2 regions of the Paenibacillus sp. JNUCC32 genome follow, and region 1 is predicted to be linked to the other one. Evidence: predicted binding sites of a transcription regulator. Region 1 holds the regulator's gene; the other holds the start of a gene.
The links. Region 1 encodes CtsR, which represses protease genes until heat stress. Its sites were predicted from a motif close to ATGGTCAATAAAGGTCAAACA; they were not measured.
Positions count from the first base shown of each region.

Region 1 (3,413 bases):
TATGGGGCGCGGACCGCTACGATTTTGCCAAGCCGCACTACGAGGAAATGCTGTCTTTGGCGGATATCGTCTTCATGAACGAGAAGGATGCCATCCATATCCTTGGCATGGAAACAACTCGGGAGGATCGGCACGAACAGCTGCAGGAGTTGATTCCGAAGGTGGCGGCGAAGTATAATATTACGGTTGCGTCGGGTACCCACCGCAAGATCAACGGGGACAATACCCATTCCCTGCAAGGCTATCTTTACACGGATGGAGCGTTTCATTTTTCCCAAACGTTGACGTTCTCCGTCCATGACCGCATCGGGGCGGGCGATGCCTATGCCAGCGGTGTGATTCATGGGATCTCGGAGGGATATGAGCCGGGCCGGACGGTTGATTTTGCCGCAGCGGCGGCGATGCTTGCCCATACCGTAACGGGAGATACGCCGACGGCAAACGAACGCGAAGTGCTTCAGGCGATGAGTCATCATATGTCTGACGTGGAGAGGTAGGAGGAAGCATGTCGATCACGCGGAAGAACGGTCCATTATACTTGCAAATCAAGAAGATCATTAAAGATCGGATTCTGCATGGGGTATATCCACTTGGTTCCCATATTCCTTCCGAGCCGCAGCTGGAACAGGAATTTAACGTCAGCAAAATGACGGTTCGCAATGCGATCCAGGAATTGTACCAGGAAGGGTATGTAGAGAAGCGGAGCGGTGTGGGAACGATCGTGACCCGGAACACGTCCTTTTCCAAGCTGTCCAAGGGGAAGCTGTTTACCGAGATTTTGGTTGAAGAGGGCCACCAGATCCGGAAGCGCCATCTGAAGACGGAATGGGTGCACAATGAACCGGATAGCGAATTGTTCCTGAAATTCGGTGAGCGGTGCCTGCTGATCGAGCGGCTGTATTTGCTGGACGGGAGCCCGTTTATCTACTACACCCATTACGTATCGTCCCTAGTGGACATGGGGGAGGAGTTCGATTCAAGCGAACTGCCGTCCTTGTATGAACGTATCGAGGAGAGTCAAATCACGCTGGAGAATTTCCGGGACCGTTTCCTGGCGACCGTGGCTAATGAGGAGATTGCCTCACTGCTGGGCGTAAGTGCCGGGACCCCGTTACTGAAGCGGTTGAGATCCTCCTACGACCAGACGGGCAGCATCATTGAATACAGCATCGGGTATTACAATACGGAGTTACAGCATTATTTGATCAGTTATGATGCTTAAGATACAGAAAACGACAGGAAGAAGTGGCCAAGAGACCGGTTTTAATCCGGAACGTTGGCTGCTTCTTTTTTTATTCCTTCGGTTGAATTGTTCTTCGGAAAAGGGCTATAAGCGATCGAAGAAGTGGGTACAATAAGAATACAGGCATAGCGCGAATCATTTGAGAAGTACCCTCTTGGCAAAATGAAAAAATGTGCTATAATGAGATCAAAGTCAAAGAAAGTCAAAGTCAACGAGAGGGTTCGCTGATTTTGATTATGGTTAATCAACGTATAAGCAAGGCTCTGTGCGGACGTGTAAGATCACTATCCGTCTTAACGTTTCAAACAGTGGAGGATGAACAGACCATGCGTAATATCTCTGATATTATCGAACAATACCTGAAGAGCATTTTGCAGGAAAGTCCGGAAGGAACCGTCGAAATTCAAAGGAACGATTTGGCGGAGCAATTTTCTTGCGTTCCTTCCCAGATCAATTACGTGATCAGCACTCGGTTCACGCTGGAGAAGGGCTTTCTTGTCGAGAGCAAGCGCGGCGGGGGCGGATACATACGCATTCAGCGTATCGAGCTTCCCCAGCATACTGCACTCCAGCAGCACCTTCATCATACCATCGGCAGCATGATTGACCAGACGGTAGCGGAAGGCTTGATCTACCAGCTGGAGGAATCCCGGTTTTTGACGAAGCGGGAGGCCAGCCTGATGCGGGCCGCCGTTTCAAGGGAATGCCTGAATGTGAAGCTTCCCTATCGGGATGAGCTGCGCGCAAGGATTATGAAGGCGATGCTGATTTCTTTATTAGGTAAGTGAGTCTGTGTAAGGAGGCATCGGAGTATGTTATGCCAAGAATGCGGTAAACGGCCGGCGACACTTCATTTCACCAAAATTGTGAACGGGGAGAAAACGGAGTTTCATTTTTGTGAAACTTGTGCCCGCGAAAAAGGGGAATTGATCCCCGGTACGTCGAATGGTTTTTCTATACACAGTTTGCTGTCAGGCCTGCTGGATCTGGATCCTTCAGGCAAGGGCCAGACCCCCGGTGCGAAAACGGCCCAGACGCTGCAATGCGAGGAATGCGGCATGACGTATTCCCAGTTCAGCAAGCTTGGCCGGTTCGGCTGCAGCTCGTGTTATAAATATTTCTCGGATCGATTGGATCCGTTGTTCAAGCGAGTCCATGGGGGAACTTCTCATGTGGGCAAAGTGCCGAAGCGTACCGGCGGCCGGATTCAGATCAAACGCCGGATCGATGAGCTTAAAAAGGAGCTTCAAATGAGGATCCTGCAGGAGGAATTTGAAGCGGCTGCCGAGATCCGGGACCAAATCCGCGAGCTGGAGCGTAACATTGCTCAGGGATAAGATCGTTACATTTTGCACTTTAGTAGGAGGAATGCGTGATGTCTAATCTCCGGTTTACCGATTCGGCGCTGAGCGAGTGGATGCGCGGAAACGGTCAGGATTCCGACATTGTCATCAGCACCCGCGTGAGGGTGGCGCGCAACCTGCAGCATCTTCCTTTCCCGCTGCTCGCAACGGATCAGCAGTCGGGAGAAGTGCTAGAGCGCCTGACCTATGTGTTAAAGGATAAGGAGGATTTGCAGGATTTCGGGCATTTGCATGTAATTAAATTAAGTGAGATTGATGAGCTGGATAAGAAGGTTCTCGTCGAGAAGCATCTGATCAGTCCCAATCTGGCAAATGAATCCCGAAATGGTGCCGTCATCCTTACCGAAGATGAATCCGTCAGCATTATGATCAATGAAGAGGATCACTTGCGCATACAGTGTCTGTATCCCGGATTTCAGGTTCGGGAGGCATGGAGCCGCGCGACGGCGCTGGATGATATCTTCGAATCCGAGATCGATTATGCTTTTGATGACAAACGGGGTTACCTAACGAGCTGTCCGACCAATGTCGGCACCGGCCTTCGCGCTTCGGTCATGATGCATCTGCCCGCGCTCGTCATGACGCAGCAGATCAATCGGATTCTCTCGGCCGTATCGCAGGTAGGCTTGACCGTTAGAGGAATATACGGCGAGGGCAGCGAAGCTTTAGGCAACCTGTTTCAAATCTCGAATCAGATTACGCTCGGGCAAACCGAGTCGGAGATCATCGAGAATCTTCACAGCGTGGCCCTGCAGATCATCGAGCACGAGAAGAATGCCAGGGCGCGGCTCCTTAGTGAATCCAAG
Region 1 is NZ_CP062260.1:6,334,556-6,337,968, forward strand. It holds gene JNUCC32_RS27895 (sugar kinase) at 1-497, shown strand, start outside; gene JNUCC32_RS27900 (GntR family transcriptional regulator) at 506-1,222, shown strand; gene JNUCC32_RS27905 (CtsR family transcriptional regulator) at 1,570-2,031, shown strand; gene JNUCC32_RS27910 (protein-arginine kinase activator protein McsA) at 2,056-2,580, shown strand; gene JNUCC32_RS27915 (protein-arginine kinase McsB) at 2,619-3,413, shown strand, end outside.

Region 2 (3,413 bases), 860 kb from region 1:
CAAGGCAATGCTTCAGGGTTACGCTCAGCGAATACTTTCACTTCGCGGCCGTTTACAACGAGTGCGCCTTCTTTAGCTTCAACAGTTGCATTCAGTCTGCCGTGAGTGGTGTCATATTTCAAAAGGTGTGCCAGCGTTTTTACGTCCGTCAAATCGTTGATTGCCACGATTTCAACTTCGCTGTTGTTCAGCGCAGCGCGGAATACGTTACGTCCAATACGTCCAAAACCGTTAATACCTACTTTAACCATGAGTAGTTCCCTCCATATTTGTAAAATTTATATATTCAAGATTGGCCGTTAAGCCAATCAAGACAACAAAAAATGAAAAATCTGTTGTACGCCCGCGGACTCAGATGCCGGCGTCAATTTCCTTCTCGACTTCCAATGCTGCGGCTTCATCCGTAACGAGAATGTCCTCGTGTCCGAATTTCAGCACCGCGTGAATCGCTTTGCCCTTGCCTTGCCCTCCAGCAATGCCGATGATGGTCTCCGTCCGCATAATATCCTCAAGCCGGAGTCCAAGGGTAAGCATTTTGTGGACAACTTCGCCATCTTCACTGAAATAATAGCCGAAGGATTCCGCGATCGCGCCATCTGCCTGTAAGTTCCGGATAGAGCCTTCATCCAGCTTCCGCCGTCTGGCCATCTCCATGGCATCCCCGATGCCGTGAATAATGACGCGGCTGCGCCTGATCACATCCACGATCTCCTGGATGTGCTGATCCTGAACCAACGATTGATAAGCATCCTCGCTGAGCAGATCCGGAACATGAAGCAATCGGTACTCAGCCCCAACGCGCTTAGCCATTTTGGAAGCGATGGTGTTCGCTTGAATCTCCATGCTCTCCCCGAGGCCGCCACGCGCCGGCACAAACCAAGTGCTTGTCAACGGTTCGCCGCCAGGCAAAGAGGACATCTGCTCTGCCACTTCGGCGAGCGTGGAGCCGCCTGTTACGGCAATCGTATCTCCATCCTGGACAAAGTTAAGCAGCGTTCTTGCTCCGGCCCGGCCAAGCTCACGTTTGACTTCCGGAGATGACTCGCTGTCACCGGGAATAATGACCACTTTACGAAGCCCGTAAGCCTGACGAATCTTCTCTTCCAGTTCAACCAGTCCGAACAACTCATTCATGACCGGTTCCAACTCCTCCAGCAAGCATATCCCTGAGCCGCTGATCCGCATGCCGAGCGTTTCAATCTCGATCAGCCCTTGCGCTTTCAGAAGATCAGTCTCTGCTCTGAGAACACGCTCGGTCATCGATAACGATGAAGCCAGTGTTCTTCGGCCAACAATTCCGGACAACTTGATCTGATGAAGGATGGTATACCTTCGTTTAAGAGTGTCCATCAGATCCGGCAGAAGTTGCTCTTGTATTTCTAATAGGTTACGCATGCATTCCACTCCTGCAAACTTCGTCTCGGCTCTCCTACCTGGTCGTAAAATGTCCCAGTTAAACTTTTTAAGTCCCACCCTTATTCTAACCAATAATCATGCCGGTTGCAAGTGTCCGAAAGTATATTTCTCTACCCCAGGCATTCTTATACATTATGGCCAACTACCGGCTCGTCTATATAATAGGAACAAAGTTTTGTCCGCTATTGTATTTTTGAAATAGATGCGGTATAATCAACTTCGTTGCTGATTTTTGTGCGCCCGTGGTCCAATGGATATGACGTAGGCCTCCGGAGCCTGAGATCGAGGTTCGATTCCTCGCGGGCGCGCCATTATAACATTTATTCTCTATACTGATTACCCTAAAGTGCCCATAACGGCTCTTTTTTTTACTCAATAGTTTGACTTTCTTTGACTTTTTGATTTAAATTGTTTATCATGTGGGTAATACGGTAACAGTATTTATATGAGGTACTTAAGAGGAGGTTTTCCACGTGAGTTTTATACCTATGGTCGTTGAACAAAGCAACCGCGGTGAGCGGGCGTACGACATCTATTCCAGATTGCTGAAAGACCGCATTATCTTCCTCGGCTCCGACGTAAATGACGTGGTCGCCAATTCCATCATTGCCCAAATGCTGTTCTTGTCGGCTGAGGATCCCGAGAAGGATATTCATCTTTACATCAACAGCCCTGGCGGTTCCATTACCGCAGGTATGGCGATATTCGATACGATGCAGTTCATCAAGCCGGACGTCTCGACGATCTGTGTCGGCATGGCTGCTTCCATGGGCGCATTCCTGCTTAACGCAGGCGCCAAAGGCAAACGCTACGGTCTCCCTAACAGCGAGATCATGATTCACCAGCCGCTCGGCGGCGCACAGGGTCAAGCCACGGATATTGAAATCCGTGCCCGCCGCATTCTCAAAATGCGCGACAAGCTGAACCGCATCCTGTCCGAACGCACCGGCCAACCGCTGGAGCGCATCGAGAAGGACACGGATCGCGACTACTTCATGACGGCTGACGAAGCCAAAGAGTATGGCCTGATCGATCAAGTACTGGAAAACACACCGCCGCAAGGTTTATAAAAGAAATGAAGTAAAGGGCAGGCGCCGTTATCCGGTGCCTGCCTTTTCTTATCCTCTGGATTCATCGAAAACTTCGAATACTAAATAGTGAGAGTATCCCCTTCGGTCGCTGTTGAAATCGGGAAACATGAATGATTAAATAAGGAGGTTTCCCGATTCCAAAGGCGAACGCGTTGCTCCTCCAAGGATACTCTCACTTCGGTACGATTTTTTCAATAAAACATAAAGACGGTAAGGCCATCCCCCTCCTAAAAGGCCTGTCTTAACTTGAGGGGAGGGGAAAAAGGGTACGCCTATGGTGAGATACACAAAAAATCCCCTTGATCATAGGGCGCAGGAGTATATGCTCCACGCTCAATTGATCAGGGGATTTATCGCAACGGGTTTCAGCACAGTGTTACATCAGGACAGCATCATGTATCTAAACAAGCTATAGTATGAAATTTAGTGATTACAGTTTACACAAACCGCCTATGATATACTCTTACTTCCACTCTTTCAGCTTCAGCTCAAACTCAGGAAATCCATAGGCATAGGCGGTGTATTCATAAAGCTGGAAGTACAGCACCGCCGCGTTATCCTTCACATAGAAGTCGGCATCGGCAGGCACTCCCTCAAAACCGCCGAGGTAACCTCCCTCTTTCTTCATCTTGCTCAGCACAAGGTTGTTCAGCTTCTGCTTGTTCTTGCCCTGCATGTTGATGAAATCGCCCAGCTTCATTTGCTTGCCGTCCTTCAAGGAGAACGTGAAGCTTTTACGGAAGGTCATGCCATGGGCACCGCCGGTGTACGAATAATCATACGCCGTAATGCTCAGGATGTCGTTCTGGTTGTAATGGACCACGAAGTCACCGCTGAATTCGTAAGGGAAACTGGATTCCGACGGCGGGAATTCCTCGGCGTTTCCTTCCGCGCCGGTGATTACGC
Region 2 is NZ_CP062260.1:5,471,516-5,474,928, forward strand. It holds gene gap (type I glyceraldehyde-3-phosphate dehydrogenase) at 1-251, opposite strand, end outside; gene JNUCC32_RS24075 (sugar-binding transcriptional regulator) at 352-1,395, opposite strand; tRNA gene JNUCC32_RS24080 (tRNA-Arg) at 1,653-1,727, shown strand; gene clpP (ATP-dependent Clp endopeptidase proteolytic subunit ClpP) at 1,890-2,486, shown strand; gene JNUCC32_RS24090 (PdaC/SigV domain-containing protein) at 2,971-3,413, opposite strand, start outside.
Region 2: the regulator CtsR is predicted to act here: its motif matches at 1,794-1,814, upstream of clpP (ATP-dependent Clp endopeptidase proteolytic subunit ClpP).